4 regions of the Rummeliibacillus sp. GQ308 genome follow, and region 2 is predicted to be linked to each of the others. Evidence: riboswitches for the same ligand, from Rfam matches in the RefSeq annotation. Region 2 holds a riboswitch; each other region holds the start of a gene.
What was found. Region 2 has a riboswitch for S-adenosylmethionine ahead of AC6CHJ_RS07980 (5-methyltetrahydropteroyltriglutamate--homocysteine S-methyltransferase). Riboswitches for the same ligand answer to the same signal wherever they lie in the genome.
Positions count from the first base shown of each region.

Region 1: linked by a shared signal. The riboswitch ahead of AC6CHJ_RS07300 (methionine ABC transporter ATP-binding protein) and the one ahead of AC6CHJ_RS07980 (5-methyltetrahydropteroyltriglutamate--homocysteine S-methyltransferase) in region 2 are both predicted to bind S-adenosylmethionine.
Region 3: linked by a shared signal. The riboswitch ahead of AC6CHJ_RS12075 (methionine ABC transporter ATP-binding protein) and the one ahead of AC6CHJ_RS07980 (5-methyltetrahydropteroyltriglutamate--homocysteine S-methyltransferase) in region 2 are both predicted to bind S-adenosylmethionine.
Region 4: linked by a shared signal. The riboswitch ahead of AC6CHJ_RS00170 (O-acetylhomoserine aminocarboxypropyltransferase/cysteine synthase family protein) and the one ahead of AC6CHJ_RS07980 (5-methyltetrahydropteroyltriglutamate--homocysteine S-methyltransferase) in region 2 are both predicted to bind S-adenosylmethionine.

Region 1 covers NZ_JCAXDQ010000001.1:1,470,896-1,478,317, forward strand. Annotated here, with positions in the region: gene AC6CHJ_RS07275 (3D domain-containing protein) at 1-79, shown strand, start outside; gene AC6CHJ_RS07280 (DUF4352 domain-containing protein) at 736-1,389, opposite strand; gene AC6CHJ_RS07285 (alkaline phosphatase) at 1,498-2,880, opposite strand; gene AC6CHJ_RS07290 (PA2928 family protein) at 3,346-4,671, shown strand; gene AC6CHJ_RS07295 (hypothetical protein) at 4,803-5,063, opposite strand; SAM riboswitch class I at 5,305-5,405, shown strand; SAM riboswitch class I at 5,549-5,651, shown strand; gene AC6CHJ_RS07300 (methionine ABC transporter ATP-binding protein) at 5,748-6,779, shown strand; gene AC6CHJ_RS07305 (methionine ABC transporter permease) at 6,769-7,419, shown strand.
Region 2 covers NZ_JCAXDQ010000001.1:1,609,010-1,616,431, reverse strand. Annotated here, with positions in the region: gene AC6CHJ_RS08015 (osmoprotectant ABC transporter substrate-binding protein) at 1-850, shown strand, start outside; gene AC6CHJ_RS08010 (ABC transporter permease) at 847-1,548, shown strand; gene AC6CHJ_RS08005 (flavodoxin family protein) at 1,597-2,160, opposite strand; gene AC6CHJ_RS08000 (superoxide dismutase family protein) at 2,312-2,887, shown strand; gene AC6CHJ_RS07995 (DUF4352 domain-containing protein) at 3,229-4,278, opposite strand; gene AC6CHJ_RS07990 (YczO family protein) at 4,571-4,786, opposite strand; gene AC6CHJ_RS07985 (nucleoside triphosphate pyrophosphohydrolase) at 5,034-5,369, shown strand; SAM riboswitch class I at 5,463-5,563, shown strand; gene AC6CHJ_RS07980 (5-methyltetrahydropteroyltriglutamate--homocysteine S-methyltransferase) at 5,693-6,796, shown strand; gene AC6CHJ_RS07975 (PH domain-containing protein) at 6,848-7,261, opposite strand.
Region 3 covers NZ_JCAXDQ010000002.1:175,881-183,302, reverse strand. Annotated here, with positions in the region: gene AC6CHJ_RS12080 (methionine ABC transporter permease) at 1-427, opposite strand, end outside; gene AC6CHJ_RS12075 (methionine ABC transporter ATP-binding protein) at 417-1,442, opposite strand; SAM riboswitch class I at 1,532-1,637, opposite strand; gene AC6CHJ_RS12070 (thioredoxin family protein) at 1,694-2,002, opposite strand; gene AC6CHJ_RS12065 (toprim domain-containing protein) at 2,017-2,358, opposite strand; gene gcvH (glycine cleavage system protein GcvH) at 2,447-2,830, opposite strand; gene AC6CHJ_RS12055 (arsenate reductase family protein) at 2,909-3,265, opposite strand; gene AC6CHJ_RS12050 (acyl-CoA dehydrogenase FadE) at 3,385-5,169, opposite strand; gene AC6CHJ_RS12045 (acetyl-CoA C-acetyltransferase) at 5,225-6,397, opposite strand; gene AC6CHJ_RS12040 (3-hydroxyacyl-CoA dehydrogenase/enoyl-CoA hydratase family protein) at 6,427-7,422, opposite strand, start outside.
Region 4 covers NZ_JCAXDQ010000001.1:23,454-30,875, reverse strand. Annotated here, with positions in the region: gene AC6CHJ_RS00185 (CDP-glycerol glycerophosphotransferase family protein) at 1-2,173, opposite strand, end outside; gene AC6CHJ_RS00180 (histidine phosphatase family protein) at 2,431-2,988, shown strand; gene AC6CHJ_RS00175 (homoserine dehydrogenase) at 3,306-4,292, opposite strand; gene AC6CHJ_RS00170 (O-acetylhomoserine aminocarboxypropyltransferase/cysteine synthase family protein) at 4,529-5,824, opposite strand; SAM riboswitch class I at 5,933-6,044, opposite strand; gene nfsA (oxygen-insensitive NADPH nitroreductase) at 6,221-6,952, shown strand; gene AC6CHJ_RS00160 (hypothetical protein) at 7,006-7,422, opposite strand, start outside.

The sequences.
Region 1 (7,422 bases), 140 kb from region 2:
TGCAGGGGATATAGGTGATGCTATAAAAGGTTGTAAGATAGACGTTTATATGAGGATAAATAAGCAAACCGTCAATTGAGGACGACGGCACCATGTGAAAGTAACAATACAATCATACTCCAAATAGTAATATATAAATCTAAACTAATAGAATAAGATAATCATTTACAAACGTTCCTCAGGAGCAGGGTAGTTGAATATATTAATTTTGGAAAGAGAAGGTAATTAATTTTGGCTATGTCTGTTATTAGCATTACTTTTTGTATTTTATATTTAGTATCTTTTGTTATATTCATACTTAATATGAAGAAAAAATTAAACTTTAAGAATCCCTTTAAGGTATTGAAGTTACTGATGTTATTAAACTATTTAACGATTATAGTTGTTATAATGTATTGGTCAGTGATATTTGCACAAACAATCATGTTCTTATTTTTTGGATCACTTATTATTATTGCTGCGTCGGGATTAGGAAAAAGTAAAAAACAACAAAAGTCGATTAAAATTCATATACTGAGTTGCTTTATTTTTTTTATGATACTATTATTGATTCTTTCAATTTTGGGAATTGAATAGTAATCATTAAACATGGGTTGCCTGATAATCCTTAAGCATATTATTGTAAAAAAGCCAGCAAACAATATAGAATTGCTAGCTGGTTCGTATATCGAATATGTAAATGGACAAAAGAGAATCACCTTATTTTTCCTCTTTTTGTCTTTCTGGCATAAACTCTTACTTTGGCAAAGTAAGTATAATTTTTGTGCCAGCTGCTACTTTTTGCTCATTATTATCAAAAATATCACTCGTTTGAAGGGTGAATTCCCTAGGGTTGCTACCATTTTCTAAAACATATCCAATATTACCTTTTTTCGTTTCATGCGGCTTGATTTCTCCTGTTATATCGTCCAGGTATATATCATGTTCAAACGTCCACTTTTGTCCGGTATTAGCAGTCAGTGATCCAACAGGGGAGAAAAGTAAAATTTTATCGCTATTATTCGTAATATCTACGAATGCTTTTACTACGCTAAATGTTTCATCTTGTGTTAAAACATGAAAATAATCCATCATGCTATACGTTGGTTCAAGATGAATTTTTTTAACATCACGAATGGTTAATGTGATGTCTCCAAGTTTATAGTTTTTTTGAGCTAGATTAAGACTCTCTAATTTTGCATATCCACGTTTGTCCGTTATATCGTCCCCGGTTTTTAAAAGTGTACGATCGTCTGTTACTTGAGTATTAGGTTGATAAGTTTTTAGGTAATCCTTATTACTTGCAGCTTCAACATGTGTATCAGTTGAAGAGTTTGATTGGAATGAGCAGCCCGCAGTTAATGTGGCAACGCAGAGACATATCAAGGTCATAGATAACAATTTCTTCAAAGAAAACCCTCCAACTTATGAAAAGAGGCGCCATTTAGACGCCTGCTTTCTCACAGATTTAATAGAAATATACCTATTTTGGGATGAAAAGATATTAAAAGCTGAGTATTATTTATCTTTAATCTTTGTTTTATTCTTTTTATTTTTCTCAATTAGATTAAAGATAATTTTCGCTTGATCTGTATTATCGATTTGGCCTGCAAATTTTGTTGATTCTGGACCAAATGCATAAACATTTACATCTTCTCCAGTATGCCCGCCAGTAGTCCAGCCTGTGTTTGAACGCTTATTGTAAATTTTCTCGATAGCATTATCGATATCTGTTACTTTACCTGTGTTGGCTTCTTTTACAGAATTGATTTCATCTTCCGTTAAAGACAAACCGCTATATTTCTTTAAGGTACCTTCAACATCGGCTCCACCAGCAATTTGTGCTGCCATAAAATCAGGGGTTTTTTTTGCAGCTTTAATGGCTTCAGGGAACCAATTATAGTCATCATTTGCTGCTAACGAAAATCCGCCAGTAGAGTGATCGGCAGTTGCCACAACTAATGTGTTTTTGTCTTTTTTAGCGTAATTGATAGCAGCTTGAAATGCTTTTTCAAAATCCTTCATTTCACTCATAGCGCCAACGATGTCGTTGTCATGGCCTGCCCAATCAATTTGGCTTCCTTCAATCATTAAGAAGAAGCCGTCTTTATCTTTGCTGAGCTGTTTTATTGCTGAATTGGTCATATCTGCGAGAGAAGGGGTTTCGGCATTTCTATCAATCATCTTGTCCATACCGCCATCAGCAAATAATCCGAGTAATTGATTATTCTTATTCTTTTGTAATTCAGCTTTCGAGGTAACATAATTATAGCCATCTTTTTTAAATTCTTTTGTCAAATCACGATCTTCACGTACGAAATTAGATTTGCCTCCGCCGAGTAATACATCAATTTTATGTTTTCCTTTTACTAATTCATCAAAGTAATCATCTGCAATACCGTTCATATTCTTACGGCTTTCATCATGGGCTCCGAAAGCAGCGGGAGTAGCATGTGTAATTTCAGAAGTAGCAACTAAACCAGTTGCCTTACCCATTTCTTTTGCTGATTCGAGGACTGTTTTCACATCTTTCTTATTATTATCGACTGCTATTGCATTATTGTACGTTTTTACCCCTGCTGACATAGCCGTTGCTGCAGAAGCAGAGTCGGTTACATTTTGTAACGGATCTTCTGGGTAAGTCATTTGTTGACCAACTAAGTACCTGTCAAATGATGTTTGGTTTTTAAACTTTGAGTTTGAAGAATTTTTCAAATACCGGTACGCGGAAGTATATGAGTTCCCCATACCATCACCGATTAGGAAAATGACATTTTTAGGCGTTGTTTTCTTGGAAGAACTTTTTGCCTCTGCCTCTGAACCAGCAATAGTAAAGCTGCTAAGTGCTAGAGTAGATACGGCTGCAATCGAGATTAGCTTTTTTGATAAGAATGATTTCATCAATAACATTTCCTCCTTTATTTGGTCTAACTATACTTTAATCAACTATTATTAAGCAGATATTGATAGAAAGATAAGATATTGTAAAGAAGGGGTATTTTGGTTAAAAAATTGTTGCGAAGGTCTATTTTAATAGAGATCCAGACTAAATAATTTTTAACGCTATAAAAAAGTAACTTAAGTATTGACTGAAAAATATAGAAGTTTATTTGAGTTAGAGGGTTTAATTAAGTATATGAATAATAAGTTATTCAAATCGCGATTAATAAGATGTTCTTAGGCGATTTATAGGTGACATTTAATTAATTGCTGAACGATTTTTGTGAGGACAGGATGTTGAAACTAGGGCTTCTGGAAATGTTAGAGGATGGTGAGGCAAATCTTGAGCCTTGAACATGTGAAAACTGTGAGAAATAGGAAGAGAATGATATAATTAAGTAAAATATTAATTAAAAGGATTGAAAAATGGATATAATAACAAATTTTTTTGAAAAGTGGCTAATGCTGCTAAACTTTAATTCTAATATAATACATAATACGGCTCTAATCTTACTCTACCTCCGTTTATTATATTTGCCTATCAAGATGATTTATATAGTAGCGAAGAAGAGAAACGAAGAAACTGAGCCTTTTTCAATAATTAAGATTTTTAAAAAATTAATTATTGTACTGTTCTTTAATTTTCTACTTGGTTCGGCCTTACTCAAGTTCCTGCAGCCAAATTATCTAGCCAATTGGATACCAACAGGTTGGCGGTCTGATTACATTCTGTTAACAGTGATTGCTGCCTTAGTTATCCTATCATTATTTATTTTTATACCTCGCCAAATTTATCAATTGAAGAAAAAAGAACAATCCCTAGGTAAAATGTTCTTGAAATTCAGCTCGTTTTTAATAACGGTGTTTTTCGTTTTTTCATGCCTGTTATGGGGGTTTAATGGACTTTTCGCACCCAAAAGAATTGAACTAGAATCACCTGTTGTACTCTTCGATTTAAAAGAAAAGCCAATATCCGTCGTTAAAATAAGTAAAACTACACCCAATGGAACAGAAAATGGAATAACCACCAACTTCAAAGGCTTCTTAATGAGTGCTATTGATCTTCATACTGGTAAAAAGCTGTGGAGTAGGATCTCTACTTGGCAAGAATACTTAGTAGGAGAGACTAGCGAGGGACTGTTGGTGTTAAATAATAAAAAGAAAACCCTTTATTTTATAGATCCAAAAACAGGGAAAAAGCAAGCAGACGAAAAAGACTTTCTGAATAAATTCCCTGTATTAGAAGATAATTTAAGCTACATGTATACTGACTATTCTATTAAAGGTCTAAATAAAGTCTATCTTTACGGCTTAGATGGTCGTTATTTTAAGTTAAATTTAGCTACGAACGAAATAAAAGAAGATCCGAGTTATGCTGATAAAATACGTACTTTACCAGTAGGATGGGATGAGAGTGTAGCAGGTGTTGAAAAACGAAGCGAGAAAATAAAAAAACTTTACCCCGAGCTAATGGGCGTAAGGCTAGTTGAAAGTAAGCCTGTTGAAAAGCAGCTCATTGTTTATCAGAAAAAGCGCAACGATAATCGGCAGACCTTAGCCTTGCTTGATCTTACAAAACGAGACTTGATTTGGGAGCAACTTTTAGATGCTCCACTTGAAAATGCCACCACTTCATTAGAAGTATTCGCTGACACAAAGTTTGTCTATGCTTGGACGGGACGTTATCAATATAAAATCAACAAAGAAACAGGGAAAGTAGTGTATCAGTATGATTATAAGCTTGGAAAATAATTAATAAACGAAACTACTAAAGTCTCTTTCTTGTACTTTGTTTACTATAAACTATCTATAAAAGCCGATGAAATTCTACTTAGCTGTAAAATTTCATCGGCTTTTAAATTGGAAAGAGTATTTTTCCTCTTTTATTTGTAAATTTCATATCCACTAGTAATCAAAAAAGAAAATAAACATAAACCTAAACAACCCAATGCAACACCCATAAAAATAAATGTTACTGGAAAATTTTTATTCATTGATCGGAAGAAATTAAATAAGGTAATGACTAAACAAATGATAAAGAAAGAAGTCCAATAAGGTAGCAAGGTACGAGTAGGACCTAAAATAAAAAAGTTAAGAAGAAATACAAAGCTTACAAGCAAAAAAACAGTCAGTATTTTTTTCATAGAATTACTCCTTTGTAAAATATGGGTAATAACATTTTATCAAAATTTTCTAAAATATATAATGTTTATTAGATAAATAATCATTGAAAATAGATAAAAATAATAAATATATAAACCTCGTTAATCTATGTTAATAATAAAAGAAACAGCAATAAGAAAAATAAAAATCTTTTAAAATATTATTTTATATTGACAATTCAAAAATGACCATGTATAGTAAAAATCAATCAAATAATCATTTTTCTTATCCAGAGAAGCGGAGGGACTGGCCCTGTGAAGCTTCGGCAACGGACATATGCACCGTGCCAATTCCAGCAAGCGATTAAGCTTGGAAGATAAGAACACGTATTTGTACATATGAAGCCATATGTCTTTGTGTCCTTCTTCTTCCATGGAGAAGGATTTTTTTATGGCAAAATTAATTTGAAAGGGGGAATTAAAAACACAGTTTAGCAGATGTACCACTTATACTTAATTAAATATTGCTCTTATCAAGAGAGGTGGAGGGACTGGCCCTTTGAAACCTCGGCAGCGGACATTTTTGCACCGTGCCAATTCCAGCAAGCGATTAAGCTTGGAAGATAAGAAGACGTTACCGTACATATGAAGTCATATGTCTTACTGTCCTTCTTCTTCCATGGAGAAGGACTTTTTTGTTGAAAAAATCGGAAGGAGATTGAACGGATGATAGAATTCCAAAATGTTTCTAAAGTGTATAACAGCGGAGGAAAGGAGATACGTGCATTAAATTCGATTAATTTAAAAGTTAATAAAGGTGAAATATTTGGCGTAGTCGGCTTCAGTGGTGCAGGAAAAAGCTCCTTAATTCGTTGTGTAAATTCACTAGAAAAACCTACTTCCGGAAAAGTCATAGTAGACGGTCATGACTTAACAACCATTAGCAAAAAGCGAATTCGCGAAGTAAAGAAAAGCATTGGTATGGTATTTCAACACTTTAATTTGCTCAATTCCAAAACAGTATATGCAAATGTAGCGATGCCGCTCATTTTAAGTAAAGTTCCTAAGGATCAAATCAAACAAAGGGTTTCAGAATTACTTGAATTCGTTGGTTTAGGTGACAAAGCTCAAGTCTATCCTGATCAACTATCCGGCGGCCAGAAACAACGCGTAGGCATAGCGCGCGCTTTAGCAACACAGCCTTCAATTCTACTTTGTGATGAAGCGACCTCTGCTCTAGATCCACAGACAACTGGTTCCATATTGGAACTCTTGAAGAAGATTAACAAAGAGTATGGGATTACGATTTTAATGATCACGCATGAAATGGCTGTCATTCGAGAAATATGCGACAGAGTGGCAGTGATGGAAGCGGGGAAAGTGATAGAAGAAGGAACAGTATTTGATATCTTTTCCGCGCCGAAAACTAACACTGCTCAAAACTTTGTTAGTACCGTAATGCATGATCAAATTCCACCATCAATACTCAATATGATGGAACGCAAGCAAGCACTAAATCATATTTTCCATATTACGTTTGTCGGCGAGTCTACAGGAAGTCCTTTTTTATCACAGTTATCTAAAATTCTCGATGTGGAAATCAATGTGCTATTCGGCAATATTACCGAACTGCAAGGTATTCCTTTTGGCAAACTGATTGTTGAAATCCAAGGAGCCGATACGGAAGTGAAACGAGCATTATCATATATGCAAGCTCAACAAATTCTTTACAAGGAAGTGGTAGCACATGCTAGTTAATTCTGAACAAATTATTGAAGCGCTAATTCAAACTATTCAAATGGTTGGTTTTTCATTTATCTTTTCAATCATTATCGGCCTTCCGCTAGGCATCCTGTTATTTGTCACTCGTAAAGGACAGATCATTGAGAACCTTCCAGTATTCACGGTTTTAAATGCAGTGATCAATGTTTTCCGATCTGTGCCCTTTATTATTTTGCTCGTAGCCATCATCCCAGTTACCCGGCTCATTGTCGGAACATCTATTGGAACATCTGCAGCTATTGTTCCACTAGTCTTCTACGCAGGCCCTTACATTGCTCGATTAGTTGAAAGCTCGCTACTAGAGGTTGATAAAGGTGTTTTAGAGGCGGCAGATGCTATGGGGGCTACTCCATTTCAGACAATTTTCAGGTTTTTACTGCCTGAGGCTCTTAGTTCACTTATTGTGAATTTTACCATCGCGACAATTGGTCTGATTGGAGCATCGGCTATGGCAGGAACCGTAGGCGGCGGTGGTATTGGCGACTTAGCCATAACGTTCGGCTATCAACGTTTTGATACGACCACCATGCTAATTACCGTAGCTATACTAATTGTTTTGGTTCAGGGGCTACAGTCATTTGGCAACATTTTATCGAAAAAAATAAGAAGAGGTTAATCT
Region 2 (7,422 bases):
CCAAGATGTGGATGAGATCAAAGTAGCTTCTATGGTAACAACCGAAAGTCAAATTATGGGTAATATGTTGAAGCAATTAATCGAGCATGATACGAATGAAAAAGTAGAGCTTATTAATAATTTAGGATCAAGTGTTGTAGCGCATCAAGCCATGCAAAATGGGGATGCCAACATTTCTGCCGTTAGATATACAGGGACGGATTTGACGGGGGTACTTCAAGCAGAACCGCTTAAGAATCCTCAAAAAGCATTAACGTTTGTACAAGATAGGTTTGATAAAAAATATAATCAAACGTTCTTTGATTCGTATGGATTTGCCAATACGTATGCATTTATGGTGACTCGTAAAACAGCAAAGCAATATCATTTGAAAAAGGTAAGCGATTTAAAGAAGGTTGCTAGCAAGCTCCAAGCTGGGGTTGATACCTCTTGGATGAACAGGCCAGGGGACGGTTATAAGGCTTTTGTAAAAGAATACGGTTTTGATTTTAAAGATGTTTTCCCTATGCAAATCGGCCTTGTCTATGATGCCGTTTCAGCCGGAAAAATGGACGTTGTGCTGGGCTACACAACAGATGGCCGTATAGCAAGTTATGATTTAGTTATTTTAGAGGATGATTTACACTTTTTTCCTCCATATGATGCCAGTCCTTTTGCAACAAATGAGCTACTAGAAAAAAAACCAAAAGTAAGAAAATCCATTGAAAAATTAATAGGAAAGATTTCGACTAAACAAATGCAAAAGTTAAATTATGAAGCTGATAATAATTTAATCGAGCCAGCAGTTGTCGCCGAAAAATTCTTAGAAGAGCATAATTATTTCGATGAGAAAGGGGGAGATGGGCAATGAAGGATATGACAAAGTTGAATACATTTGAGCAATTTATGTACTACTTCCAAGAAAACGGTATGTATGTGTTAACCCAGTTTACGACCCACTTTTTAATATCTGTTTACGGTGTACTGCTAGCGGCGTTGTTTGGTATTCCGATTGGGATACTAATAGCAAAATATAAAAAGCTCGCAAGTCCTTTGATTACATTAGCAAACATAATCCAGACTATCCCAGCCCTAGCTTTGCTCGCTATTCTTATGCTCGGTATGGGGCTGGGAAAAACAACGGTTATTGTTGCCGTATTTCTATATTCTTTGTTACCGATTATTAAAAACACATATACTGGCATCACAACAATAGATAATAACTTAATTGATTCCGGTAAAGGCATGGGTATGACGCGTTTGCAAGTGCTTTATATGATTGAATTACCTCTATCCTTGAAGGTAATTATTGCGGGAATTCGTATTGCTTTAGTAATTGCCATCGGGATTACAGCTATAGGGGCATTTATTGGAGCAGGTGGTCTTGGCGATATTATCATTCGCGGTACAAATGCGACCGACGGAACAGCCATCATTTTAGCAGGAGCTATTCCTACCGCATTTATGGCAATAATAGTTGATGTTTTGCTAAGTGTTGTGGAAAGGCGAATGGACCCCATGAGAAGACGTAAGGGAGATCAACTTAAGGTACAGTCTTTACAAGAATAAAAACTTCGGTTTTTAAAAGAGGGATTGGCTTATGCCAATCCCTCTTTATTAATGTGCGTTCGATTTTGATTCCAATTTTAGCTTTTCATTTAACAACAAAGCTTCTGCAACTGCTTGTTCGTCTTTCACAACGTCACCTGGTCTTCTGCCTTGACCGATAATGTAAGTAGAAAAGTTAATGGAGAGAAAATCAAATGTGTATTTAAATTGCTGGATTAGCGGCAATGCTTTAATGCGTGGAATGTCGCCACCCACTGTTACTACAATTGCGTTAACAGTCTTTAAGTGTTCCTTCAAATCTGGATAACGCTCGTCACGGATGGCTTGGCTGAGGCGGTCAATCATGTTTTTCATTAATCCAGTCATGCTATACCAATAAACAGGTGTAGAGAAAATCAATACATCACTTTCTAGGATGGCTTCAATGATTTGATCATAATCGTCAGCAACTGGTCTAAAACCTTTCATATCATGTCTCAAATCATGGATAGGTTTAATCATAATATCTTTTAAATAGATGCGTCTGTGAGTTACATTTTTTGTTACGATATCAGTGAGAATTTCTGTATTACCATTAGCGCGAGAACTTCCTATAAAGGTAGTGATTTTCATACAATTTCTCCTTTCTATCGTTCTTATTCTCTATTATAACTTAATAAAGTTTTAAATTGTTAGAAATTTCAAAAAGTGAATAAAAAGAATCACAAACATATCGAATAAAAAAAGGCTTAGCTGGCCACTCTGAGAGAAAGGAGTGTTTTAAATGAAATTATTAAAAAATACTTGGCCTATGTTAGTCGTGCTTCTCATTCTAACCGGGTGTTCGACAAACAAACAAAAAGTAGACAACTTAAAACCAGTAAGTGGAGAAAAAAATACAACCATTCACGCAACGGCTAAGTTTATTAATACAGAAGGTAAAGAGTTAGGGAAAGCGAATTTGACAGAAAATGAAAAGGGCGTACAAATCGATTTGAAGTTACAGGGTTTACCACCAGGAGACCATGGGATCCATATTCATGAAAAAGGGATATGTGAGAAACCAACATTCGAATCTGCAGGAAGTCATTTTAATCCAACTCACAAAGTTCACGGATACTACAACGCAAAAGGTTATCATTTAGGCGATCTTCCAAATATACAAGTGGAAGAGGATGGAACAGTAGATGTAGGTTTTGCGACCAAGGCCTTCACCTTAAAAGAGGGAGCGCATAATACATTGTTTGACAAGGATGGAAGTGCGTTTGTTATTCACGAAAAAGCAGATGACTATAAAACTGATCCGAGCGGTAATTCAGGCGCACGAATTGCTTGCGGAGTAATTGAAAAAAATAATTAACATCTTAAAAAAGCTAAGGCCATATCATTTTGACTACCAGACGAGAGAGCGACAAAGCCACCTCCAAGCTGTCGCTCATTATTCTCAATAAGTAAAGACGATTAAGTATGTTGTTTCAACAACGGAGACCATGATAAGCTGTCGGTTGGTTGCGTCTTGATGTCGAAGAAAATGTGTAGTTACTTATATCTAGTGTTATCCGTTAAGGATTAGAACTTTTTCTAGAAAATATGGGTGATAACAATAAAAAAAATCAGTAATAGTCTTCTGCGTAAAGAAGAATATTTATTTAACCAAAATAAAAACCGCTTGAATCTTACCATTCAAGCGGTTTTTTTTATTTAATAAGTCTGTAATACGAATGCTTTAAGCAAATCATCGTATTCGCTATTCATATCTTGGTCTGTCTTTTGAATTGTCCATTTACCATCTGTTTCTTTTAAAATGAGTGCATATTCACGACTATCATCTTTCAAACTCGTATTGTTCATAATTTGATCAATACGGCTAAATGTGTAATTTAAAGCATCTTCTTGTGCTTTTTTATATTCTTTATAGCTATATTTATTTTGGTTTTTCTTAGCAAATTGTTCGCTTACTTTTCGAGATTGTTTATAAAGATCTGATGTGTCGAAATTTTTAAAGCTAACATTTACTTTAGCCTGTTTTGAATCACCATAAGCAATTTTATAAGTAGGCTCAATTTTTTTATTTAAAGCGTTTCGGTATTTTTCAATAAACATTTTTTCTAAACGCATGGATGGTGTAAACTCACCAAAGCCTTCCTTCAATTGATTGGCAAGTTCTTCATCAAACTTTTGGCTGTCTGCTAAGACATCATTTGTGAGTAAGGATTTAAAATCTGGATTGTCATTGCTTAAGAAAACTTGATCAACATAAGCTGCTACAGCTTTCTTGGCATTCTCTGAATCATTTTTATACTTCGACGGATCCACTGATACTACTAACTCTTTATGTTTCTCACCTTTGTCATCATAAATGCGCGGTTGATAATGAAGCTCATACTTTTCTTCTTTATTGACAGGGTAAAAGAGGTCACCACTCGCTTTTTTCTCAGGAGAGATACTTCCTGATAGTTCTTTAAAAGATTCTTCATCCGGTGGATTTACATAGACAGAGTCAATTTTTTCATCATCTTTGCTACCATATAAACTAAAGTTTGAAGAATTTACTGGGATTTCATTTTTAGATTTATTTTGGACTGTCACATTTAATTTGAGATATGTTTTTTCATCGGTTTCATCATACTTGGTAATTGTTACATATTCTCCAGAATTAACTTTAAACGCAATATCACTCGCTTCGCTTCCAGATTTGTTTGTTTTTTTGCTGCTTCCACATGCCGCTAAGGCAAAGGTAAGAATAGCCAATAGGCTTAGCAGCCACAAATTCTTTCTGTTAATAGGAAACCCCTCCGTTTTCTTTTTAATTTGCTGAACCAAATGGTAACCAATCTTTCACAATAGAATCATCATTCTAAGGTATTCAACTGCAAAATTTTTGTGAAATGCTTATAAATAAGCAGTGAAAGGGTATGGATTCTTCTAGTTGCCGTATGTATTTGTTCGTATTCCGCCCCTTGAGAAAAGAGACTTTCACTCTCATGAAAGTCTCTTATACATGTCTTGCACGGATGTATGTGAGTAATAGAGAAGCACTAGCCTAGCCAGGATAGCGCTCTTCACTTGAAGAGGTATCCTTTGTATGATGGTTGTGTTTTTCATCTTCAACTTGTTGATTTAACTCCTCCATTGGGATGGGATCAACCGTTTGCATTTCAGGGTCTTTGTCGTAGATACTTTCTTTATCAGACTTTACTTCATCTGGTGTATCCAATGGTCCTTCTTTTAAATTTTCGGCTTTGTCATTTTCTTTCATTTTCATCATCCTTTCTTACTTTACATATAGCCTCAATTCAAAAAGTTAAACCATTTTTTAAACAGAATTCGGCAATTTTTGTGTGTAATCGGTAATAGTGGTGATCAGCTGATGGTTTCCTATAAAGGATAAAATGTATTACTTCTAAATTCTAGTTTTTCTTATAAAATAGTGTAAAATAGAGAAAAAGGAAACAGTACTAAAAACTCTATTTATACTAAAATACTCAGAGGTAGGTGAGTACAAATTGCCAATTTACAATAAATTAGTCCGAGATTTTATCCCGCAAATCATCGAAGGAAAAGGGAAAAAATGTATAGTTGAACAATTGAGTGAACAAGAGTTACTACAGAAAATGAAGCAAAAATTCATAGAGGAAGCCTATGAAGTACAAGAAGCAAAAAATAAGGAAGAGATGAAGGAAGAATTGGCAGACCTTTTGGAACTTATACATACAGCATTAGAAGTTTATAATATTTCATTGAAAGAATTGGAAGAATCACGTTTAGCTAAAGCTGAAAAAAGTGGACGTTTTTCAAAAGGTATTTATTTGGTTGAGGTGCAAGATGAGGAGAATATATAGTTGATTTAAAATCAAATTTAAAAATTTTTAAAAAACATTGACAATTCTGTTTATTGCGTTATTATATATTTATACAAACTTAATATGTTGATTTTCTTATCCAGAGAGGTGGAGGGACTGGCCCTTTGAAGCCTCGGCAGCGGACTATTAAAGTACTGTGCCAATTCCAGTAGCGTAAAGCTAGCAGATAAGAGGAGCGTTTTTTTCGTATGGTATTTCAACCCTCTTCTTATTCATTGAGAAGAGGGTTTTTTCTATTTAGAGGATAGAAGAGTTGGAGTCAATTAGTCAATTAACTAAATGAAACTAAGGGAGAGATTTTGATGACAAAGACGTTAGTAAAAGCACCATTTAGAGCTGATCATGTAGGTAGTTTATTAAGACCAGAAAGCATTCACCAAGCACGTAAGGACTATCAAGAAGGTAACATATCCGCAGAACAATTACATCAGATTGAGACGGAAGAGATCAAAAAAGCGGTGGATAAACAGATTGATGTTGGTTTACAAGCAGTAACTGATGGTGAGTTTCGACGTAGATTTTGGCATACAGATTTTCTTGAACATTTAAACGGTGTTGAAGGATATATCCCAGAACACGGCTTCAAATTTAAAGGAGAAGAAACAGAAAAATATGATGTTCGTAATAACGGAAAGATTTCTTTCAACTCAAATCATCCGCATATTCAAGATTTTCTAGAGTTCAAAGAAATTGTAGGAGATCGGGCAATTCCAAAACAAACGATACCTAGCCCAAACCAATTATTCAATGCTGGCATAAGAAACCTTGACATCTATCCAGATATCGAGGAATATGCGAGTGATATTATCCAAACTTACCGGGATGCAATCCAGGCCTTCTATGAAGCAGGTTGTCGTTATTTGCAGTTGGATGATGTCTATATTGCGGGACTGAATGCTGAGAATATCCCATTTAACGACAGTGGATATTCACGTGAAGAATTGATTAACCTTGCGCTTCGGGTAGCAAATGGAGTGTTAGAAGGCAAACCGGAAGATTTAATAGTAACTACACATTTATGCCGCGGGAATTATCGTTCAAAATGGGCTTTTGAAGGAAGTTATGCTAAAATTGCTCCAACTTTGTTCGCAAATGAAATAGTGGACGGATTTTTCTTAGAATATGATGACAATCGGTCTGGCGACTTCACACCACTATCCTATATTCCAAAGGGCGGGCCGCAGGTAGTTCTGGGAGTATTTACTTCAAAATTCGGCGAGTTGGAAGACAAGGAAAACATCAAAGCTCGTGTAGAAGAGGCAACACAATTTGTACCACTCGAGCAGCTATGTATCAGCCCACAGTGTGGATTCGCTTCAACTCATCATGGTAATATTCTAACGGAAGAAGAACAATGGGCAAAATTAAAGTTTATTGTTGATATATCAAAAGAGATTTGGGGATAAGAGAGTGGGAACAGCTAGTAAAGCTGTTCCTTATTTTGATTAATAGATGATTTACTGATCTAGCTTGGAGTCTAATTCAATTTTAGGGTTAATACTTTTTAAAGTAGCTAAAAATTGCAGCTGCTCCTTTGGAGATACAAGTGCCATTTTATTGTCTGCGTCAAAAATGATCTCCAATCGATCTATTGAAAGGGCAGGGGCAGCAAGCAAATTTTTGGTTTTAGCAATTGATTTAATCTCTTTGATAGGAACTTTCTTTTTGAAGGGGCCACTTCGAATAATCAGGTAGCTTTGATTAACTTTATATCCTGTACAAAACCAGCCCCATATGAGCAAAATTGCTAACGGAACAGTAAAAACAAGGACTACATAATCTCTTACTGCAACAATAGGTGCGAAACAAGCAATGATTGTACCCCAATATAAAGGGTATTGCCATAAATCTTTTTTTGATGGGTAATACATCTTGTTAAATCCTTTCGCTAATTTATTTTTAAAACATTCATATATGGAAATTAATTCTTTATATTACTTTATCAAATGCAGACCCGCATTTCATTCTGTTTTAGTTCCAATAATATGAAAATTCTTTGCATTCCCTTATACTAATAGAAAGAAAGGTATAT
Region 3 (7,422 bases), on a different contig from region 2:
AGACCTTCCAGATTAATGTACTTGTTTTAGCGCCCATAGATCGGACTGCCTCAATGACCCCTTTATCAATCTCCCGGAAAGAAATCAATACCAGTCTTGCATAGAATGGAGCAGCGCCGATAATTAATGCCGGCAATGCTGCATTCGCTCCCCGAAGCGTTCCCAATAGCATTTTAGTAAACGGGATAAGGAGGATCACCAGAATAATAAATGGAATAGAGCGGAAAATATTCACGACTGATCCTGTCAGCCAATTGACTAGCTTATTTGCCCATAATTGATTGGGACTGCTCAAAAATAGGATAATCCCTAATAGAAGCCCTATGACAAAGGTGAACACAGTTGAGACTACTGTCATATAAATAGTTTCCTGTGTTGCTTCCCACATTGCTAGCCAATCCACATTTGGAAATAACTTAGTTAGCATGTTGGATCACCTCCGATTTAACGTCTTCCCCATCTAAGTATTGAATGGCTTTATTTATATTTTCTTCATTGCCTGCAATGCGAACGATCAGTGTGCCGTATGGACCGCTTTTGGTAGCGGAAATATTTCCGTGCACAATATTTACATCCACATCGAATGTGCGAATCAAATGCGAAATCACTGGCTGCTCAGCTTTCTTGCCGACAAATGTCAGCTGAATTAATTGGCTGTTTGGATCATCCAACATTTGCGAAATCGATTCTTTATGTTCTGCTGATTCTGTTACCTGAGAAACGAATTTTTTTGTAATTTCTGCTTTTGGCGATTGGAACACCTCTAGAACATTGCCTTGCTCAACGATTTGCCCAGCCTCCATCACGGCCACTCGATGACAGATTTTGCGTATAACATGCATTTCGTGTGTGATAAGCACAACTGTAATGCCCAGCTTTTCATTAATGTCTAAAAGCAAATCTAGGATAGCATCTGTTGTTTCCGGATCGAGCGCTGAGGTTGCTTCGTCACAAAGCAACACTTCTGGATTATTGGCTAATGCCCTTGCAATTCCTACGCGCTGTTTTTGCCCACCTGACAATTGGGATGGATAGGCTTTCTCTCTTCCCTTTAAGCCAACCATTTCAACTAATTCGCTTACTCGCTTTTGGCGTGCCTCTTTTCCAACGCCCGCTATTTCAAGAGGAAAGGCGATATTTTCTTCCACAGTCCGCGACCATAGCAGGTTGAAATGCTGGAATATCATGCTGATCTTCTGTCTTGCCTGTCTCAGCTCTTTTCCCTTAATGGTGGATATATCGTACCCGCTCACTTGTACGGTGCCTGAAGTCGGTTTTTCCAACCCGTTTAACAAACGAATCATTGTACTCTTACCAGCACCGCTGTAACCGATAATTCCAAATATTTCACCTTTTCTGATCGTCAAATTGGCATCTTGGACAGCTGTAAGGGATCCACTTGCTGTTTTATATTTTTTTAGTACATTCTTTAAGAGAATCATAGCCAAACCCCTTTCATCAAAAAAAATAAGGCCTTTCTGTTAAAGATAAACAGAAAGGCCTTACGTATTGTATTTATACGAAAACCGTTCTCTCATCTTCCAAAGTTTACACTTTGCGTGAATTGGCACCATATCACAAACTGTGACGGTTGCCGGGCTTCATAGGGCACTTCCCTCCACCTCTCTTAATAAGAGCAACGCAATATTTAATTAGGTTATGCTAGTTACTTTACCATGCTGAATTTTGTTCGTCAATCCTTTTTTTGAAACTTTTCAAACAAATATGACACAGACTGAAAAGCGTATATTTTGTCATGCACTTCGCCATCTTCAGCGATTAACAGGCAAGGAACACTTTCCACCTGATATTCATATGCCAGTTCTTCGGCATAATTCAAATTGATTTTGCCCATTGGGATTTGTGGGAATGTTTGTTGGATGACCTCCATCATTTTAGAGGCAACCATGCATGTACCACACATGGGCGTATAGAGATAAAAAGCGCACAATTGGCCGCTTTTTTTCGTGTTTTCCCATTCTTCAATTGACCATTCTTGCATCGATTGGATCATCCCTATTCTATAAAATAAGCAGGGTCAATTTCGAAATCTGCTGCTAATAAGACCCTTGCCAAATATTTTCTTGGAGTCGTTTCTACCTGTCTATATAAGGAGAGTGTACGCAAATGATATGCCTCTGGATACTCTTTTTTCATCAGTGCCCGCAAGCGGTCGCCTGAGTAATCTTCATCGAATAATGTGTATAAATCATATTGTTCGTAAGGGGTTAGCAACTCTTCTAGCTTGCTTGCGCTAATCGTTCCATTGGTGCATATAATTGGAATGCTTTCTGTCAATAGAGGTGCTATTTGAAGCTTATCCTGCCTTCCCTCTACTATAAGCACTTTATCAGGCAATGCCCGCACCTCCTCATTGGATAGTCAGACGATACTCTCAGTTGATATAAAAAGCGCCAACACAGAATAGTGAGGCGCTTGAATAAGATTATTCTTCGATTAATTCGCCGTATTGTTCAGCAGATAATAGCGCATCGATTTGAGATGAATCTGAAGGTTCTACAACAACCATCCATGCTTTTTCATATGGTGATTCGTTAACGAATTCAGGGCTGTCTTCTAACTCTCCATTGATTTCAACTACTTTACCTGAGATTGGCGCGTATAATTCTGAAACTGTTTTAACAGATTCAACACTACCGAATGGTTCGTCTGCTACGATTTCGTCGCCTACTTCTGGAAGTTCTACGAATACGATATCGCCAAGTTCAGATTGTGCGAACTCTGTAATGCCGATGCGTACTTTACCGTCTTCTGTTTTCACCCATTCATGCTCTTCTGAATAACGCAAACTTGCTGGAATATTACTCATTTCTACCCCTCCAAATATGTATTTATATTCATATTAATTTTGACATAATCCTTATCTAAAAACAAGCAATTCTATAAGCTACTTCCATGTATTTTCAAAATCTTCTTCTTTAAAACCTAAGGTGATTTTTTGACCATCTGTAACGATAGGTCTCTTTAGAAGCATACCGTCTGACGCAAGCAATGCAAGCTGATCTTCCTCGCTCATATCCTTTAGACGATCTTTCAGCTCAAGTTCACGATATTTCTTCCCAGAGGTGTTAAAGAACTTTTTCAGCGGCAAGCCACTAAGCTTCCAAAACGATTTAATTTCTTCCGCAGAAGGCGTACTTTCAACAATGTGACGCTCCGTAAATGGAATATTGTGATTCAGCAGCCAAGCTTTCGCTTTTTTGCAGGTTGTACAGTTAGGATATTGTATTAAATTGATTGGCATAAACATTCCTTCTTTCCTCTACAAATACTCCTACTATTGTAGAGCGACACTTATTTATACGCAAGGAATCCGGCCACATGATTAGTATGACCGGATTCCAAAGGTTTATTTACTTACGATTAGACTGTATATTTTTCAGCTGAGATTAATTTAACAGATGCATGGCGTTTTTTAGAAATCAGGTTGTAAGGTGTATAGCGAGTCAATTTGCGCAATGCAGATAATAGCATGCGTGATTCATCACCTTCCACTGATGCCAAAATAGTTTCTTTTGCTTCTTTTTCAATTTCAGCAAATGCTTCTTGGCAGAAGATTTCTGTATACAAAACTTTTTGTGCCGCTTTATCAAACCCATCACGGTTAAGCGCTTTTTCAGAACGTAATACAACAGATTCCATTGCAAATAGCTGGTTCGCGATATTGGCAATATTCACAAGGACTTCTTGTTCTTGCTCTAATTTTGCACCAAAGCGTTGTACTGCTGTACCTGCAGCCAATAGAGCAATCTTCTTCGCCATTGTTACAAGGTGTTTTTCTTGTGCTAATGGCTCATCACCGATTTCTTCTGGCATCATTGACAACAATTCAGCTTGCAGGCTTTGTGCTTGTTGCAATAAAGGTAGTTCGCCTTTCATTGCTTTTTTCACAAATGTGCCTGGTACAATCAATCTGTTAATCTCATTCGTACCTTCAAAGATACGGTTGATACGTGAGTCACGGTAGATGCGTTCTACTTCGTATTCTTGCATATAACCATAACCACCATGCAATTGTACAGCTTCATCCGCGATATAATCTAATGTTTCAGAACCAAATACTTTATTGATTGAACATTCGATTGCATATTCTGCGATTGCTGCAGCTACTTTTTTGCCGTCTTTTTGCTCTTCAGGGCTTAAGTGGCTCATGCGTTCTTCAAAGTAACCAACTGTACGGTAAATTAGCGATTCTGATGCATACAATCTTGAAGCCATTGTCGATAATTTTTCTTTTGTTAAGTTAAAGGAAGAGATTGGTGTGCCAAATTGTTGGCGTTGATTTGTATAAGCAATTGCCAATTCAAGCGCGCGTTTTGAAGCACCAATTGAACCTACGCCCAATTTGTAACGGCCGATATTTAAAATGTTGAATGCGATCACATGGCCGCGTCCTACTTCACCAAGCAAGTTTTCAACAGGTACTTTCGCATCTTCTAAAATTAGAGTACGAGTTGAAGAAGACTTGATCCCCATTTTCTTTTCTTCTGCGCCTGTTGATACGCCAGGGTAGTTGCGCTCAACAATGAATGCTGAGAATTTATCGCCATCTACTTTTGCATATACAACAAATACATCAGCAAAACCAGCGTTTGTAATCCATTGTTTTTCACCGTTCAGAATGTAATGAGTTCCTTCTTCGTTTAACTTGGCAGTTGTTTTAGCGCCCAATGCGTCAGAGCCTGATCCTGGTTCTGTTAATGCATAAGCAGCAATCAATGCGCCAGAAGCTAGTTTTGGCAAGTATTTTTGCTTTTGGTCCTCATTGCCGAATAATACGATTGGCAGTGAACCGATTCCTACATGTGCACCATGTGTAATTGAGAAGCCGCCTACTCGTGCCATTTTTTCTGCAATTAACGCAGATGAAATCTTATCAAGACCAAGGCCTTCATATTCTTCTGGTACATCGGCTGCCAACAAGCCTAATTCGCCAGCTTGCTTTAATAAACGCACGGAATGTTCAAATTCATGATTTTCTAGATTTTCCACAACAGGTAGTACTTCATTGTGTACATAGTCTTCTGTTGTTTTAGCAATCATTTTTTGTTCATCAGTGAAATCTTCCGGAGTGAATACACGATTTGCTTCCAGATCCTCTGTTAAAAAACTGCCGCCTTTAATTAGGTTTAATGTATTTTCTGCCATTCTGAATCTCTCCCTTTATTTAAATTTATCTTTAAGCACAAGGTGTATTTCTACTCTATAATATTTCGAAGACGCCAGCTGCGCCCATACCGCCGCCGATACACATGGTAACAACCCCGTATTTTTTACCTTGGCGTTTTAACTCATGAATCAGCTTTAAGGTAAGCACTGTGCCTGTTGCACCTAAAGGATGACCAAGAGCAATAGCTCCTCCATTTACGTTTACCTTTTCTAAATCAATGCCCAATTCACGAACGACTTGGATTGATTGTGAAGCAAACGCTTCATTGATCTCCCATAAATCAATATCCTCTATTGATAAACCTGCAATTTTCAATGCTTTTGGTACCGCCACAATTGGACCAATCCCCATAACTTCAGGAGGCACTCCGCCCACTGCGAAGCCTAGGAATTTTGCCATTGGCTTTAGACCTTGCTTTTCTGCCTCTTCACGGTCCATGACTAGCACAGCCCCAGCTCCGTCTGATGTTTGCGAAGCATTACCAGCTGTTACTGACCCTTTAATAGAAAAGGCAGGGCGTAATTTGGCTAATGTTTCAGCAGACGTGCCTACACGAACACCTTCGTCCTTATCAAAGGTAAATGTTTTGACTTGCGGTTTATTATTTTCATCTACATAGTGCTGCTCTACTTCAACCGGCACAATTTCATCTGCAAATTTACCTTCAGCAATAGCTTTTGCAGCTCTTTCATGTGAGCGTACAGCAAATGCATCTTGATCTTCTCGGCTGACTTCGTATTTCTTAGCTACTTCTTCCGCAGTATGGCCCATGCTCATATAATACTCTGGCGCTTCTTCTGCTAGTTTAAGATTTGGTCGAATGACATGCCCCATCATTGGCACCATGCTCATCGACTCCGTACCGCCTGCAATGATTGCTGTTGCATGGCCAAGCATAATTCGTTCAGCTGCGTAAGCAATCGACTGCAATCCGGAAGAACAAAAACGGTTGACGGTCACGGCCGGCGTTGTATCAGGAAGTTCTGCCAGTGCACCTACCATGCGAGCAACATTCATTCCTTGCTCCGCTTCCGGCATCGCACAGCCTATAATTAAGTCATCTATTGGACCTTCGTATCCCGAACGCTTCAAAGTTTCTTTCACTACTAATGCGCCTAAATCATCGGGTCTTACAGTTGCTAAAGACCCTTTCTTTGCTTTTCCGATCGGTGTTCTCGCACCTGCTACTATTACGGCTTCACGCATGTGTTTTCCCCCTTCGTGCATGGTAACGATTAGTTACGCAGCGGTTTGCCTTTCATTAACATATATTGCATTCTCGCTTGTGATTTTGGATGACTTACAAGGCTGATAAATGCCTCTCTTTCCAAATTCAACAGGTACTGTTCATCCACCAATGTACCGTATGGGACATTTCCGCCAGATAGAACATAAGCCAATTTTTTAGCAATATAGAGATCATGTTCACTGATATAACCTGACTGCAATAGGTTCTGAGCACCAAGCAGCAATGTCGCATAGCCTGGTTTACCTGTTACTGGTACTTTTTCGCGAATCGGCGCTGTGTAGCCTGCTTCTGCCATCGCCAATACAGCTTGTTTTGCATCATATAATTGATGATCAGCATTCACGCTAATGCCATCTGCGAAATCTAAGAAATTGTTTTCTCTTGCCTCTTCGCCAGAAGTTGAAGTTTTAGCCATTGCAATTGTTTCGAATACTTTTGATGCGATCGCTTGTAAATCAACATCCACGCCTTTTGGCAAACCTTTTAGATGCTTGATATATAGCTCTTTGTTTCCGCCACCGCCAGGAATTAACCCAACGCCTGCTTCCACTAAGCCCATGTAGGTTTCCATCGTTGCTTGAATATGAGGTGCCGGTAAGCAAACTTCACTTCCGCCACCAAGCGTCATGCCAAATGGAGCTACTACAATCGGTTTTTCTGAATACTTGATACGAAGCGTTCCTTGTTGGAATGTATTCACAATATAATCAAGTTCAAACAAGTTGTCGTCTTGAGCTTCCATCAAAATCATCGCTAGATTTGCTCCAACTGAGAAGTTTTTGCCTTGGTTCCCAATGACCATCCCTTTGTACTGATCTGATTGATTTAGAAGATCTAATCCGTGATTTAAGATTTGCATAATATCGAGACCAAGCGCATTTGATTTCGAATGGAATTCTAGCAATAATACGCCATCGCCAAAATCTATTAAACTAGCGCCAGAATTGCTTTTCAGAACGCCATGTTTTTTCTTGTAGCGTTT
Region 4 (7,422 bases), 1.6 Mb from region 2:
CCCTTTGGATATTTTTAATACTATCGATAACTTCTTCAGAATTATAAAGCAGTGGGCCAGGAAGCTCTTTTTCCATATCAATATAAAATCCTCTTAATACATCTTTGTATTTTTTTATATCATATGTGTAAAACAGTATTGGTTTACGTAAATTAGCATAATCAAAAAATACAGACGAATAGTCAGTTATGAGAAGATCACTAATTATATATAAATCATTTACATCATTATACCTGGATACATCATATGCAAAATTCTTACAGCCCTCTAAATTAAGATTATCCGAGATAAAATAGTGCATTCTTAATATGATGACATATTTATCTCCCAATTCTTCCTTAAGACGATTTAAATCTAATTGGAGGTTAAATTTATAATTCCCAGCTGAATGGTATTCATCATCTCTCCAAGTTGGTGCGTAAAGTATTACTTCTTTGTCTAACGGAATACCTAATTTATTTTTTATCATTGTTTTGTAGTCTGCTGTATAATTATATAAAATATCGTTTCTTGGATATCCATAAGTTAGCATACGCTCTTTAGGATACATAAATGCACTCGCAAAAATATTTTCGCTATATTTATTCGCTGCTATTAAGTAGTCCCACTTTCTGGATTGATTATAGAAGTCATTTTTATAATTTTTATTCGCAGAAGTCACATTTTCCATATCGAATACCAAACGTTTAAGCGGCGTCCCATGCCAAGTTGATAAAATAATTTGATCTTCTTTTTTAGCAAGCCATTTTGGTTGTCTCATATTTAGCACGAAGTATTTAGAAACTGTCGCGTAATAAAAATATTTCCATCCGAAGCGCTTAATCACTTTTACATTAGGATTTGTAAATTCTGTTTCATCTTTAATTATCTCTTCATTATTTAGCACCCAGATATGCTTCCAGTTATTTGGTTCTTTCTCTAATAAATATTTAAATATTGATTTAGGGCTATCTGAATAATTTCTGCCAAGGAAACTTTCATAAACAATCGTATTACTTTTAATCGGCAACCTTGCAAAAACAGTTTCTTGGATTTTTCTCTGTCTAAATCTTTTGTTTTTTGGTTTTAAAAATTGATAAGCTTTATATCCAAAAATCCGCGCCTTGCTAATTTTGTAAGCGGTTTTATAATTGCCTGCTTTAATTGGCAGGATTTCTGGTTTATGCCTTTTTCTTAATTTAATAGGATTAGAAGTTTTATTCAATAAATGATTTAAAGTTGAATAAACTGGTAACATTTCATGGAAAGATTCCCTAAACGATTTATTTGTATCAATTTGATATAAATAATAGTTAATAGCGGCTAATTTAACTTTCCGTGCCATTTCAAGGTCTTTACAATAATCAAGAGCTTCATCGAAAGCTTGACACCTTTTTAATAATCTATCATCTCTAATTTCTTGCGTTAATGATGGATAGTTTATAGAGTCATTATGAATATATTTAAAATACAATTTTGTCGTTGTTTGTTTAATTACATCGACATGGTTGTACAAGTCAACTAAAAATGGGATATCTCCATACAAGTCATTGGATGAATGGAAGTTTAACCCGCTTTCCTCTAGAAATGACTTTTTGAGGATGAAACTATGTGATCTAAAATGATAGTCAAGTTTCTTGAAATACTTTTTAGACTCTACACTAGTATACGTATGTTGGATTAGGTTACTTTCGTACATTCCGTTTATTACTTTAGCTATTTTTTCTTTGTCTGCATCTATATCACTGGCCTTTAAAACGGCTTGAAGGGTACCAAAAGAATCGTTATCGTATAAAGATTGTCCTCTTTCTCTGAAAGTCGTTTTCTTGTCCAACATAGTTTTTGTAATCCCATACTTTAAAACATTTGTTTGATCAGGATCTTCATCTATTATTTGTTTTGCATAAATTAAAGCATTAGGATGTAAGTAATCATCCGAATCTAGGAAAATGATATACTTTCCATTTGCATGCTTGATGCCCATATTTTTATATTCTTGTAAGTGGTTATTCCCAGACATGTTAATGTCGTTAACGTTCAATTTTGATTTCTTCAGCTTAGAAATCATTTTAGAATTGTTATGTAAAAAAACTATTTCAAAGTCCTTAAATGTTTGATTTTCTAAACTTTCTTTATAATTATAGAGAAATGTTTCGCTGCTTTCTTTATAAGATGTAACTATTGAAAAAAACACGGCAAATCCCCTCTCTCCAACTATTTGAAGTTATAAACAATTATACATTATTTTCCCTAATAATATAGTTAGAAACATCAAATTTTTGACATAGGAAGCCTTTAGTCTCCATATTTTTTACTTTTTTGGATTAGGTCGTATTAGATGGTCTGTGGTGATTAAGAACTTTTTGAAAGGCTAACTAACGCGACAAATAGATTAATAAGCATCGATACCCTGATGCTACAATTGGATCATTACTGTCAGGAGCTGATACAATGACTAATTTATATTTTGTTAGGCATGCACATTCTACCTATACACCTGATGAATTAAATAGACCTTTATCAGAAAAGGGATTTTCTGATGCCACTCTGGTTACAAGATTATTAAAAACAGAGGGAATTGATGTTGTTCTTTCAAGTCCTTATAAAAGAGCGGTTCAAACAGTAGAGGGCATAGCAGAATACATACATACAGATATAGGAATTATAGAAGGTTTTAAAGAACGGACTTTAACTGCAGTCCCTTCAAAAGATTTTGCTTTTGCAATAGCAAAAGTATGGGAAGACTACAACTTTTCATGGGAAGGTGGAGAGTCTAACGTTGTGGCTCAAAAAAGGGGTATTGAAGCTACATTTAAAATATTAGACAACTATAAAGATAAAAATGTAGTGATAGGAACACATGGAAATATCATGGTGCTAATCATGAATTTCTTTGACAGACAGTATAATTTTTCTTTTTGGCAGAATCTTGATATGCCAGATATATTTAAATTGACTTTTGACGGAAAAGTATTAAGAAACGTAGAAAGAATTTGGGATAGAGATTAATTCTTTTTTATTTAATTGGCGTGATTGTTATTAACACAATTGCTCCTGAACTCTCTATCAATTTATTCTGGAATTTTTTTCATATCATGAAAGAAACGTTATGGATTGCGACAATACCAGTTTATTCATGGAAAGATATGCCGATTAAGTAGACGATAAAAGTATGAAGTGTAAAGCCATGAAAAACTACTCTTCAACCTAAAAGACTAAGAAGAAAAGTTATATAATGCAAAAGGATAGATGTATACAGGCCCACACTCCTGTTCATCTATCCTTTCTTTTTAAACCAATATTATGATAAATATCTTTTAATTGAGTTAAATTGAAATAACAGTTTTAGTTTTTGTCAGCATATCGCCATAATCTTCCACCATCGCGCTCGCAGTCGGAAGCATTCCCGCTCCTGGGCCTACAAGTGTTACGGTGCCTAGCAGATCCGCCTCAATGGCAACAGCGTTGTTTACTTCCTCAATTGAATAGAGAGGGTGACTCTGATCTATGAGCTCAGGTCTAACTGTCGCATGCACCTCGCCTGTTTTATAATTTTTTTGGACTAGTGCAATATGTCGGTAGCGCATGCCTTTTTCAGTTGCTTCTTTTACTTGTTGGGATGTGATTTCATTAATACCTTGTACTTTTACATCCTTCCAATCTGGCTGCTCTTTAAATGCTAGTTCACTGAGGATCATTAGTTTTCGAAAAGCATCTTGGCCTGATATATCGTTATAAGGATCTGCTTCAGCGTAGCCTAATTTCTGTGCATCTTCTAAAGCATCCTCAAATGCCATTCCTCTTGCACGCATTTGGGTCAATATGTAATTGGATGTTCCATTTAATATACCTTGAATGCGCTGTACCTCATTGACACGAAGCAGATTTTGCATCGTTTTTATAACAGGAACGCCGCCTGCAACTGTTGCCTCAAAACCTACCTGCACTCCATGTTTCGCTGCTTTTTCCTGAAGTGATTTGCCATGCTTAGAAAACATCACTTTATTAGCGGTGATAACGTTGCATCCCTTTTCAATAAGGCGGTCAAGGTATTGATATGCAGGTTCCTCTCCTACAATTGCTTCGAAAACAACATCAAGATTCGAAATATCCAGGATTTCCTCTATTTGATTTGTCAGCATCTCTTTAGCAGCATGAGGACGTGGCTTATTCGGATTGCTGACGAGGACTTTTGCTACTTCTAGGTCGACATCTAGCATCTGTTTCAATTGACTGCGCTTTTCTGTTAATATGCGATAGACCCCCTGGCCAACTGTACCAAAACCTAATATAGCAACCTTTACCTTTTTCAAAAAACCGCCTCCATTGTCTTATACTGAATTAATCTACATACTGATGATTTTAGCTTACACAGAGTATGTTTACAAGATAAATCCTCCTACAAAAGACATGTGTGTACCTGGAGTGTTCATTTAAATCAAAATGAAAAGAGTGAAAAGACAATCCATCACTCTTTTCTTTATTTATTTAAAAAATTTTTTAGGAAATGCTGCTACTTCCCTGAGGCGAAGCGAAACTCATTAACAAATTATTTTGCTGCAACTTTTGGGCTTACCTTTGTGAATGCTTCTTCAAGTGCAGAGATGATATCATCGATTGCTTCTAACCCAATAGATAAGCGAATTAATTCCTCTTGCACGCCTGATTTTTTCAACTCTTCACTGTTTAATTGTTGATGAGTTGTTGAGGCCGGATGAATAATCAATGAGCGGGCATCTCCTACATTTGCCACGTGACAGAACAATTCGACATTGTCGATAAATTCGCGTCCAGCATCTCTGCCTCCTTTAATTCCAAATGTAAGAACAGAGCCATAGCCATTCTTTAGATACTTTTTAGCAAGAGGAGCGAATTCACTATCAGAGAAGCCATTGTATCCTACCCATTCCACCTGAGGATGCTGACGTAAGTATTCAGCTACCTTTCTAGCATTTTCATTATGATAAGGCACACGAAGATGCAGTGTTTCAAGACCTTGCAATAGTTGGAAGGCAGCATCTGGGCTAAGCGTTGGCCCAAAGTCGCGCAGCAATTGTACGCGCAGGCGTGTAGCGAAAGCTGCATTACTCACATCAATGCCATAGCGGATGCCATGATAGGATTCATCTCTTTCTGTATAGTCAGGGAATTTGCCTCGTGTCCAATCAAACTTGCCTGCATCCACCACCACGCCAGCGATTGTTGTACCGTGCCCGCCAATCCACTTAGTCGCAGAGTGAATCACAATATCAGCGCCATATTCAATAGGATTACATCCAATCGGTGAGGCAAATGTATTGTCGATGATTAGAGGGATTTCGTGTCGATGGGCAATATCCGCAATACTTTCGATATCTGCTACTGAAAGACTAGGATTACCAATCGTTTCAACATAAATCGCTTTTGTATTTTTTTGGATTGCCCCTTCAAAATCTTCAAGCTTCCGTTCATCTACAAATGTAGTATTGATTCCGTATCGCGGCAAAGTATTAGCAAATAAATTGTACGTTCCTCCATACACACTCGCAGCTGAAACTATATGATCACCAGCACGCGCTATATTTAAAATAGAAAATGAAATGGCCGCCATGCCTGATGATAAAGCAACCGCTGCTGTTCCACCTTCAAGCAAGGCTACTCGTTTTTCAAAGACATCAACAGTTGGATTCATGATTCGAGAATAAATATTGCCTGGCTCTTCCAAGGCGAATAATTTCCGTGCATGCTCTGTATCATTAAATCTATAGGCTGTTGTTCGGTATATTGGCACCCCAATTGCACCAGTTGTAGGATCAGGCGTTTGGCCACCACGTACTGCTAAAGTCTCTTTACGAAATTCTGTCATTCTAATTCCCCCTAATATAGTTTGAGATGGAAAGCTGAGGTGTGGCAAGGATTTTTCCAAAAGAAAAACCCTTCTTCACATAAGAAGAGGGTCATTAGCATTTTCCTCCCCTTATCTGTCAGATTCGCAATAAAGAATCTGTAGGAATTAGCACCATGTAAGATAACTTACTGGTTGCCGGGCATCGCAGGGCCTTTCCCTCCGCCACTCTTGATAAAGGTAATTTATTCTGTTCCATCTTGTTGTTGTAAGTATAGGTATTGCATTTTAAAAAGTCAATACTATTTTTTGATATTTCTAAATATTACATACAAGCGGATTCGTTTCGCTAGTCATTTCCTACAATTTCTCCTATAGTTAATTAGAGAAATCCACAAAATAGGAGTTGTTCTACAGATGGTTAAAGATTTATTGCGTAGCCATTCATCAGTTCGAAAATATACAGGTGAAGAGATACCAAAAGAGGTTGTACGAGATTTAATTGAAACAGCACAAATGGCTGCTACCTCACATTTCATCCAAGCATACAGTGTCATCTGGGTAACTGATGCCGACAAAAAGAAAAAATTAGGCGAGCTCTCTAACAATGAGTTCCAATTCAAAACAGCAGGTGCTTCTTTCTTATTCTGCGTTGACTTCAAGCGTTTGGAGGCTGCCGGCAAAAAGCAAGGTGTAGAAATTGTGGCTGATTCTGCTGAAAATCTTCTTGCAGGCGTAGCCGACGTAGCGCTATTTGCACAAAACTTTGTTATTGCCGCTGAATCAGAAGGATACGGCATTTGTTATATTGGCGGTGCACGCAATAACCCAGCTGATATCAGTGAATTATTCAATCTGCCTGAACACGTTTTTCCTATGTTCGCCATGACGATCGGAAAACCGACGAAAAGAAATGAAACAAAACCAAGACTTCCACTGGATGCCGTGCTACATGAAAATAGTTATGATGAAGAAAAATACGATACATTACTTGATGAATATGATGCGACATTAGAAGAATACTACCAACACCGTTCATCGAATCAAAAAATGTCGAATTGGACAAAACAAATGGCTGATTTCTTAGTTGAACAGCGTCGTCCATTTATCAAAGACTTCCTTGCATCCAAAGGATTTACTTGGAAATAGAAAAATGCTCTATAAGGTTTTTGGCTTTTGCCTGCCTTATAGAGCTTTTTTAATTATTTATCTTCGATTCCCTCTATAACCATTTCTTTTACTGGTAAAAAGACTTCGCTTGAATTCACATATTTCAGCTTCACCGTGTCGCCTTCTTTCAGATAGACTGCGAGAGGAGCCACTTCTGAACTCACAATATAATTTTCTTTATTATCTAGCAAGAAGGAAACAGTTGTGAAATCCCCATTCTTTTCCTTATAAACGCGGACTACTTTTCCTTGAGTTTCTTTTTCTTCTGCTGCAGATGTTCCTTTTAACGAACTGTTGCCAATTCGGGAGATAATGGTTTTATATTGCCGTAGTGCTTCATTGGGTGTTGCTGCAGATACTGAAAGTTCAGGCCTTGCTGCAGACACAATCGAGTAATTTTGTAGGAAGCCATTGGAATCTAATACTGGCACAAGCCAGCTAGCTTCACC